3 regions of the Janthinobacterium sp. Ant5-2-1 genome follow, and region 1 is predicted to be linked to each of the others. Evidence: predicted binding sites of a transcription regulator. Region 1 holds the regulator's gene; each other region holds the start of a gene.
The links. The regulator sigma-54, encoded in region 1, starts transcription at its own class of promoters, with help from an activator protein. The targets are predictions, from matches to a motif close to TGGCANGNAANCTGCTTT.

Region 2: a site for sigma-54 is predicted at 1,737-1,754, ahead of ASN89_RS12925 (circularly permuted type 2 ATP-grasp protein). Genes of this name have one in related genera too.
Region 3: a site for sigma-54 is predicted at 1,833-1,850, ahead of ASN89_RS26120 (EDSAP-1 family PEP-CTERM protein). Genes of this name have one in related genera too.

What each region holds. Positions count from the first base shown of each region.
Region 1 is NZ_LNCE01000035.1:73,242-76,515, forward strand. Features, by position in the region: gene lptB (LPS export ABC transporter ATP-binding protein) at 1-673, shown strand, start outside; gene ASN89_RS12835 (RNA polymerase factor sigma-54) at 678-2,156, shown strand; gene hpf (ribosome hibernation-promoting factor, HPF/YfiA family) at 2,226-2,588, shown strand; gene ASN89_RS12845 (enoyl-CoA hydratase/isomerase family protein) at 2,724-3,274, shown strand, end outside.
Region 2 is NZ_LNCE01000036.1:14,408-17,681, forward strand. Features, by position in the region: gene ASN89_RS12915 (hypothetical protein) at 1-405, shown strand, start outside; gene ASN89_RS12920 (sensor histidine kinase) at 489-1,616, shown strand; gene ASN89_RS12925 (circularly permuted type 2 ATP-grasp protein) at 1,790-3,244, shown strand; gene ASN89_RS12930 (alpha-E domain-containing protein) at 3,238-3,274, shown strand, end outside.
Region 3 is NZ_LNCE01000126.1:134,229-137,502, reverse strand. Features, by position in the region: gene ASN89_RS29350 (hypothetical protein) at 193-366, opposite strand; gene ASN89_RS26125 (glycosyltransferase) at 503-1,735, shown strand; gene ASN89_RS26120 (EDSAP-1 family PEP-CTERM protein) at 1,924-2,907, shown strand; gene ASN89_RS26115 (EDSAP-1 family PEP-CTERM protein) at 3,016-3,274, shown strand, end outside.

The sequences.
Region 1 (3,274 bases):
TTCGCTGCAAGTCGAATGCGGCGAAGTGGTGGGTTTGCTGGGCCCGAACGGCGCCGGCAAGACCACCTCGTTCTACATGATCGTCGGCCTGGTGCCGTCGGACGGCGGCAGCATCGATATCAGCGGCGTGGACATTTCCAGCCTGCCGATCCACCGCCGCGCGCAGATGGGTCTGTCCTATCTGCCGCAGGAAGCGTCCGTGTTCCGCAAGCTGACGGTGGAAGACAATATCCGCGCCGTGCTGGAAATCCAGACCGTCGAAGGCCGCCCCCTGAAGAAGGCCGAGATCGAGGAGCGCCTGGATAAACTGCTGGCCGACTTGCAGATTGAAAAGCTGCGCGAGAACCAGGCCCTGTCCCTGTCGGGTGGCGAGCGCCGCCGTGTGGAAATCGCCCGCGCGCTGGCCACCGATCCCCGTTTCGTGTTGCTCGACGAGCCGTTCGCCGGCGTCGATCCGATCGCCGTGATCGAGATCCAGCGCATCGTGCGCTTCTTGAAGGAGCGCAATATCGGCGTGCTGATCACCGATCATAATGTGCGCGAGACGCTGGGTATTTGCGACCGTGCCTATATCATCAACCAGGGCTCGGTACTGGCGTCGGGACGCCCCGACGACATCATCGCGAACGAGTCGGTACGCCGGGTCTATCTGGGCGAACACTTCCGCATGTAAGCCAATGAAACAATCATTGCAGCTGCGCACTTCGCAGCACCTGGCACTGACGCCGCAGTTGCAGCAATCGATACGCCTGTTGCAATTGTCTACCCTGGAATTGCACCAGGAACTAGAGCAACTGCTGACGGATAATCCCCTGCTCGAGCGCCTCGACGATCCGCTCGACCGCTCCTTGCGCCTGCTGTCCGACGGGGCCTTGAGTTCCACGGCCGCACCGGCCGAAGCGCCGCCCCAGCCGCCAGGCCAGGAAGCGCCCGCGGCGCCGGCCGAAGCGGAAACCTTTGACGGCGAGGCGGGCGAGGGGCCAGCTGCCGTGGATGGCGGTGACAGCGACTGGAGCGAGGCGAGCCGGGGCAAGGCGCCCGACGACGAAGATTCGCGCCCGCAACTGGAAGCCCATCACTGCACCCTGCGCGAACACCTGATGGAACAGATGCGCGTGACGGTGCTCGAATTGCGCGACCGCGCGCTGGTCGAGCTGATCATCGACGCGCTCGACGACAATGGCTACCTGGAAGAGTCGCTCGACGACATTCTGGCGCGCCTGCCGGAAGAGCTGGAAATCGACGCCGACGAGATGCGCACGGCCTTGTCGCTGCTGCAAAGTTTCGATCCGCCCGGCGTGGGCGCGCGCAATGCGTCCGAATGCCTGGCGCTGCAGATCAAGCGCTTGCCGCACATCGCCATGGTGACGCGGCGCATGGCCCTCGTCATCGTGGAAAAGCACCTGGCCTGGTTTGCCCAGCGCGATTTCAACAAGCTGAAAAAAGCCCTCGATTGCGACGATGAAGACTTGCGCGAAGCGCAGACGGTGATTCGCCAGTGCAATCCGCATCCGGGCGCCGTGTTCGCCTCGGACGTGTCCGATTACGTGGTGCCCGACGTCGTCGTCAAGCGCGCGCGCAATGGCTGGCAAGTCACCTTGAACAACGATGTGATGCCGCGCCTGCGCGTCAACGCCATGTATGCCAACCTGCTCAAGCAGGGCAAGGGCGAGGGCGCCATGGGCGCACAGTTGCAGGAAGCCAAGTGGCTGATCAAGAATATGCGCCAGCGCTTCGACACGATCCTGCGCGTGGCACAGGCGATAGTAGAAAGACAAAAGAACTTTTTCTCGCACGGGGCCGTTGCCATGCGCCCCCTTGTGCTCCGTGAAATAGCTGATACACTGGGTTTACACGAGAGTACTATCTCGCGGGTAACAACTCAAAAGTACATGCTGACCCCGCACGGCATGTTCGAGTTGAAATATTTCTTTGGTAGCCACGTCGCCACCGAAGCGGGGGGCGAAGCGTCATCGACGGCGATACGGGCATTGATCGTGCAACTGACAGGAGCAGAAGACCCTAAAAATCCTTTATCCGACAGTAAGATTGCGGACATGCTGGGGGAACAAGGCATGGTGATTGCGCGACGTACTGTTGCCAAATACCGGGAAGCGTTGAAAATTCCGCCAGTGAGCCTGCGTAAGTGTTTGTAAGTTTTTTTCGGTTCCTCTGCGGGCCGGATAGGATGGACCGCACGAACCCGATCATCTTTAGGAGTGTGTATGAATCTCACCATCAGCGGACATCATCTCGAAGTGACACCAGCCATCCGTGAATACGTACAAACGAAGCTGGAACGCGTGAAACGTCATTTCGATCAAGTTATCGATATCGCCGTGATTCTGACCGTGGATAACCTCAAAGAGAAAGAAAAACGTCAAAAGGCCGAAGTCAACCTGCGTTTAAGTGGCAAAACCGTCTATGTGGAAAGCCTGGCGCAAGACCTGTATGCCGCGATCGATGCCCTGATCGACAAGCTCGATAGGCAAGTGATGAAATACAAAACCAAAGTGCAAGGGCACGGTAAAGAGGCGATCAAGCATCTGCCAGACAACTCCGAGGAAGACGCCGTCGTCGCCGTTTAAGGCCACCCGCTTCCAGCAGTTGTGATCAACTAAGGGCGCACATCTTGCGCCCTTTTTTGCGCCCGTACCTTTTGAACGCAATGTTCCCCGCACAGGGGCTAGAATGTTTGCACTTTCACTTCTTTCCTGCCTGCCATGAGCGACTTCGTCCAGACCTCCATCCGCAACCGCACGGGGCACATCGTGCTCGACCGCCCGAAAGCCTTGAATTCCCTGTCGCTGGAGATGGTGCGCGCCCTGAGCGCGGCCCTGCTGGCCTGGCGCGACGACCCGCAGGTGGACGCAGTGGTGATCCGTTCCAGCAGCGAAAAAGCGCTGTGCGCCGGCGGCGACATCCGTTTCTTTTACGATGCGGGCCTGGCCACGCCGCAAGGCGGCAGCGCCTTGCTGGAAGATTTCTTTACGGAAGAATACGCTTTAAATCATTTGATTCATTTCTATCCGAAACCGTATATCGCCGTGATGGATGGCGTGGTGATGGGCGGCGGCATGGGCGTGGCACAAGCCGGGCCCGGCAACCGCCTGCGCATCGTGACGGGCCGCACGCGCATGGCCATGCCGGAAGTCAATATCGGTTTGTTTCCCGACGTGGGCGGCAGTTATTTCCTGTCCCGCCTGGCAGGCCAGCTGGGCCTGTATTTGGGCTTGACGGGCTTGACGATCAGCGCGGCCGACGCCCTGTACAC
Region 2 (3,274 bases), on a different contig from region 1:
AAGGGCCATGTGTACGTGAACCGCCTCGGCGATTCCCTGGCCGTACGCGACTTCGGCACGGCCAGCTACGCCAGCAAGCTGGAAAAGGACAAGCCGTCGCTGACGGGCCTGTTTCTGCACGTGGAACTGGTGCAGCCGCGCAACTCCGTGCCCGGCGGCGGCAAGGGCAACGACGGGCTGGCGCCCGATCCCGGTTTTACGCCCGCGCAATACGAGCGGCTGGCCCTGCTGTACGTCGCCGCCAGCGTGCGCAAGGGCACGTGGCTGATCCCCGCCTTCCACGCCGTGCTCGATACGGGCTATGCGAATGGCCATGACGATCCGCAGAACTTTTCGCTGGAGCAATGGGATACAGCCCTCGGTCATTTGAGTGCCGTCATGACAGGCGCCGACGCGCCGAATTGAACACCACCCGCACGCCGATTTGGAGGATACTGTACCTCCCGCTTTTCACCGCGCGGGTGCCGTGCTGTCGATGGAGAGCTGCGATGACCTATGCCTCTGACCAGAAAATGCACGTGCTGGACATGCCCGCGCGTACGCGGCGCATCTTCAGCATGCGCGATGCCGTGCTGACGCAATGGGAACACGAGGTGCGCGCCAAGGTGCGCGGCGCCGACGCCCTGCTGACACCCATATTGATCAACACCTTGCCCGCCTTCTTCGACAACCTGGCCGAAGCGCTGACGCCAGGCTATCCGCGCGACGATGCCACCAGCAACACCAACGCTCCGGCCGTGCACGGCAACGAACGGGCGCGCATGACCAGCTATGGCCCGGAACAAGTGATCCAGGAATACCAGATCTTCCGCGACTGTTTCGCCGATGCGGCCCTCGACGCGGGCGTGCCGCTGCGGCGCCGCGACTGGAAGGTGATCAATGCCTCGATCGATACGGGCATCCGCGAAGCCATCCTGGAATTTACGGCCATGCATGAAAGCTTCCAGCGGCGCATCGCCGCTGGCCTGTCGCACGACATGCGCAATCCCCTCTCCGTCATGCTCAACAGCGCCCAGCTGCTGCAGCGGCGCGCGCAGCAGTTCGACGTGCCAGCCCTGGCCTCGAAAATAATCGAACACGGCAAGCGCCTCGACGACATGATCCAGGAATTGCTCGATACGCTCAGCTACCACCGGGGGCAAAAGCTGCCGCTGGTGCTGCAGCGCTTCGACATCCTGCCGCTGGCGCGCCAGGTGGCCGACAGCGTAAACACGGGCCATCCAGGCAAGTGCGAGGTCACGGGCGCGTCCGTCACCGGCTGGTGGTGCGAAAATTCGCTGCGCCGCGCCCTGGAAAACCTCGTGGGAAACGCCCTCAAGTATGGCGACGACGGCCCCATCCATATCCACATCAACACCCTGCGCGAACGCATGATACTCACCGTGCACAACACGGGCAGCACCATTGCGCCGGAGCAAACCGAGCGCATCTTCGAATACCTGCGCCGCGAACGCCAGGGCAGCGCGCCCGGCTGGGGCATCGGCCTGCCTTTCGTGCAAAACGTGGCGGAAAGCCATGGCGGCAGCGCGCTGGTCGACAGCGCGCCGGAAACAGGCACCACGTTTACCATCGACCTGCCCATCGATTGCCGCCCCTTCGTCACGCCGGACGCTTGAGCTCGCCGCCACCTGCCCCAACACCGGCACTTTCCGCGCAGTAACGCACCAATACGGTGCGGATGACGGTTTTACGCCACAAAAATGGTCATTTTTTACATACTTTCGGGTGCGCGGCACTGGCACGATTTCTGCTGAGCTATAGTCAGACACGGCTCAAGGGAAATCACAACATGGCAAATTTTTTCAATGAAATGACTGCAAATGAAGTGGGTACGGACAGCAAGGTACGTGAACACTATCGTGAATTCAGCAACTGGCTGGAGCAGCAATCCCCCGAGACCATCGCCCGCAAGCGGGCCGAGGCCGACCTGACGTTCCGCCGGGTCGGCATCACGTTCGCCGTCTACGGCGACGATGCCGGCACGGAACGCCTGATTCCGTTCGACACCATCCCCCGCATCATCCCCGCCGCCGAATGGGCGCAGATGCAGACGGGCCTGGTGCAGCGCGTGCAAGCCTTGAACATGTTTATCCATGATATTTATCATGAGCAAAACATCATCAAGGCGGGCATCATTCCTGCCGAGCAAATCTACAAGAATGCCCAGTACCGCCCGGAAATGCAGGGCATTTCCGTCGCCTCCGACATTTACGCCCACATCGCCGGCGTCGACATCGTGCGCGCGGGCCAGGGCGAATTCTATGTGCTGGAAGACAATCTGCGCGTGCCGTCCGGCGTATCCTATATGCTGGAAGACCGCAAGATGATGATGCGGCTGTTCCCGGAACTGTTCGCGCGCAACCGCATCGCGCCCGTCGACCATTACCCGGACATGCTGCTCGACAACCTGCGCTCCGTCGCGCCCATGGGCGTCGATGACCCCACGGTCGTCGTCATGACGCCCGGCATGTACAACTCCGCCTATTTCGAGCACGCCTTCCTGGCCCAGCAGATGGGCGTGGAACTGGTGGAAGGCAAGGATCTGTTCGTCAACGACAATTCCGTCTACATGCGCACGACGCGCGGTCCTAAGAGAGTCGACGTGATCTACCGCCGTGTGGACGACGACTTCCTCGACCCGCTGGCCTTCCGTTCCGACTCGTCCCTGGGCGTGCCGGGCCTGCTGTCCCTGTACCGCGCCGGCCGGGTGACTCTGGCGAACGCCATCGGCACGGGCGTGGCCGACGACAAGTCGATCTATCCTTTTGTACCCGACATGATCAAGTTTTATCTTTCGCAAGAGCCGATACTCAACAACGTACCCACATACCAGTGCCGCAAGAGCGCCGATTTGTCCTACGTGCTGGCGAACCTGGCGCAACTTGTCGTCAAGGAAGTGCATGGCGCGGGCGGCTACGGCATGCTGGTGGGGCCGGCGTCCAGCGCCGCGCAAATCGAGGATTTCCGCCAGCGCCTGCTGGCCAATCCGGGCGGCTACATCGCCCAGCCGACCTTGGCACTGTCCGCCTGCCCCACGTATGTCGAAGCCGGCATTGCGCCGCGCCACATCGATTTGCGCCCATTCGTGCTATCCGGCAAGACGATTTCCATGGTGCCCGGCGGCCTGACCCGCGTGGCGCTCGGTGAAGGCTCGCTGGTGGTCAACTCCTCGCAGGGAGGCGGCACCAAGGACACCTGGGTACTGGAAGCCACTTCCGCTTTTGCAGGAGAGAAAACATGCTGAGCCGCACCGCCGATCATTTGTTCTGGATGG
Region 3 (3,274 bases), on a different contig from region 1:
GAATCGTGACGGCCGCATGACACTCGACAGTTGGCGCTAAATTTGTATCCACTCGGCAACATTTATGCGCATTTTTGTTGTTTAAATGGCGTGCCCCTGGCGAGGCTCGCGCCTCCCATTTCCGATTGGAAATAAACATGGCATCCGTCCGCCCACCGCAGGCCATGGCGCGGCGCCACGGTCCGAAGCCAATCAATGCATTTTCACGGGCGGCGGCGGCGGCGTTGGTTCCTCGACCGGTACAGGGTCGATGTGCGGCGGCTGTTCCGGCGGCGGCGTGAGGGGATCGCCTTCCGGCGGTGGCGGCATATCGGGTTCGGGCGTGCTGTGCGCACGCAACTGGGCAAGATGGAATTGTGGCTGCATGGTGGCCTCCTTTGCCCGACTGTAGCCGATACGGCCAAATCCTGGCGCCCGCCACTGGCACGCTGCGGGGAACTAAACGGCGTGGCGCCACTCCAACTTCGCAGGCATCCCTCCAGCACGAGTGCAAGCGATCTCCATGGCGCGCAAGAAAATCCTCTTTATGGCCGAGGCAGTGACTCTGGCCCATGTTGGCCGTCCCCTGAGTCTGGCCCAGGGCCTGGACGAGGAAGAATACGAGGTGCATTTTGCCTGCGCCGATGGGTATGACTTTTGTTTCAAGCAAGCCCCCTTCCGCCGCTGGCGCATCGACAGTATTTCATCGCTGCAATTTCTGCAGGCGCTGGCGCACGGCAAGCCCGTGTATACGGAAAGCACCCTGCACGCCTATGTGGAAGACGACCTGCGCCTGCTCAATGCCGTCCAGCCCGATCTCGTGATCGGCGACTTCCGTTTGTCGCTATCGGTCAGCGCGCGCCTGCAGCGCATTCCCTACATGACCGTCAGCAATGCCTATTGGAGCCCCTGGGTGCGCCAGCACTATACGGTGCCCAGCCTGCCCCTGACGGGCGTGCTGCCCGTCTGGCTGGCCGATCCCCTGTTCCGCCTGATCCGCCCGCTGGCCTTCGCCTCGCACGCCGTGCCCCTGAACCGCGTGCGCCGCCGCCATGGTCTGCCATCGCTGGGCAGCGACCTGCGGCGCATCTATACGGATGCCGACCGCACCTTGTATGCGGATATTCCGCAACTGTTCCCGCCGCACGGCATGCCGTCCACGCACGACTACCTGGGTCCCATCATCTGGGCGCCGCCGCTCGACTTGCCGGACTGGTGGCAGCGCCCGGAACTGAGCAGCGGACGGCCCATCATCTATGTCACCCTGGGCAGTTCCGGTCAGGGAACATTGCTGCCGCGCGTGCTGCGCGCGCTGGCGCCCCTGCCCGTCACCGTATTGGCGGCCACAGCCGGCACCATCCGCGTCGACGCCGTGCCGCCGAATGCCTATGTCGCGCCCTTTCTGCCGGGCGACGCGGCCGCCCGGCGCGCCAGCCTGGTGATCTGCAACGGCGGCAGCCCCACCAGCCAGCAGGCGCTGGCGGCAGGCGTGCCCGTCATCGGCATCGCCGGCAACCTCGACCAATTCCTCAACATGCACGGCATCGTGGGTGCCGGCGCCGGCCTGCTGCTGCGCGCCGACCGCTTCCAGGAAACCACTCTGCGCCATGCCGCCACGCGCATGCTCGACGATGGCCGGGCCAAGCTGGCGGCGCGTCAGCTGGCCACGGCCATGCGCGACTATGTTCCAGGGCAACGCTTGCTGCCGCATATACACGTCCTGCTGGGCTCGTTGCCACAAGGCGGACAGCCTTGAAGGGCGGCGTCGGTTTTTCTTACAGCGTGTCTAGCAAAGCCTGCACAGCGTCAACAAAAGCACGCCAAGTCATTGATTTCAAAAGAACCTCATGCGTTGGCATGGAAGTCGCTAGGTACTGGCCATGAGCACCTGCCGACAGGTCTCAGGCAAGACTTCCAGACTCACTCAACCACGAGGTGAATACAATGAAACTCTCGAAACTGAAACTGCTCCCGGCCACAGCGGCACTGGCCCTGCTGTGCGCCGCCGGTAGCGCACAGGCGGGCGCCTACGGCTATTCGTACAACAACATCTTCGGCCTGGTGATCGCCGTGCCGACGGGCCAGATCACGGTAGCCAACAGCACCACCATCTCGCGCAGCACGGCCACCCTGAATGGCGTGAGCGTCATCAATGGCGGCGCCGGTTCGCTCGATGCCCCACGCGCCAACGTCGGCCCTGTCATCAAGGGCGAAAACGACTTCACGCAACAAGGCCCAGCAGGCAACTATTCACGCGGCGATGCGCAAATCGTCAGCACACAGTTCCCTTCGTTCCCCCCGGGCTCCACCTCCACCCAGGCAGTGAACGTGGCCGAAGCTCACCTTGACGGACCTGCCGGCACGGCCGATGCGTCCGGGCGCAACGGTTCGACCACGGGCTTCTCGGTCGATTTCGTCGTCGGCTCGCCCACGGCAACCTTGAGCTTTGATTTCCTGGCGTCGCCCTTCATGCAGGTCTTCCTGCAAAGTACGGTCGGGCAGCTGTCCACCGCCACGGCCAACCTGGTCGTCACCTTCACCATCACGGACGCGGCCGGCCTGACGGTGTTCAACTGGACGCCAGACGGCGTGATCGGCTCGGGCATCTTCGGCGGCACGGAAAACGCCGATGGCGCCAACCTGAACACCAGCCTGGCGACCAACTTCCTGACGCGCGGCAACCTGTTCACCTACGACCCTTCCGGCTGCGGCACGCCCACGGGCACCGGCGTGGGGACGGCCTGCGGCAGCAACTTCAGCTCCGTCAGCAATGCTTTAACGGCCGGCAACTACACCTTGACCTTGAATGCAGTGGAAAGCGTGGACTTGGTGAAACAGGCGGCAACACCAGAACCAGGCACCTTGGCCTTGCTGGGCCTGGGCCTGGCTGGCCTGGGCTATGCCCGTCGCCGCAAAGTTGCCGCCTGAACCAGGCAACAGGGGGGATTTACAGGCGAGGGAGTCTCCTCGCCTTTTTTATGTGGCAAGCCTGTCGGTTTTCCTTACAACGCGGCCGACCAGGAGAAGAGGATTTTCATGACTACATTTTTTTGTACCCGACTACCCATGGCCCTGCTGGCATTGCTGTTGCTGGCCGGCAGCGGCACTGCCGGCGCCGCCGCCTACGGTTATTCCTACACCAGCGTCTTTGGCCTGGTCATCAGCAATCCCACCGGTTCCACCACCTTGATCAGCAACATCGACCTGTCCCGCACCACCGCCACGCTCAACGGCAGCAGCGTCATCAACGGCGGCAGCAATGAGATCGACGCGCCGCAAGCGACACGCGGCGCCG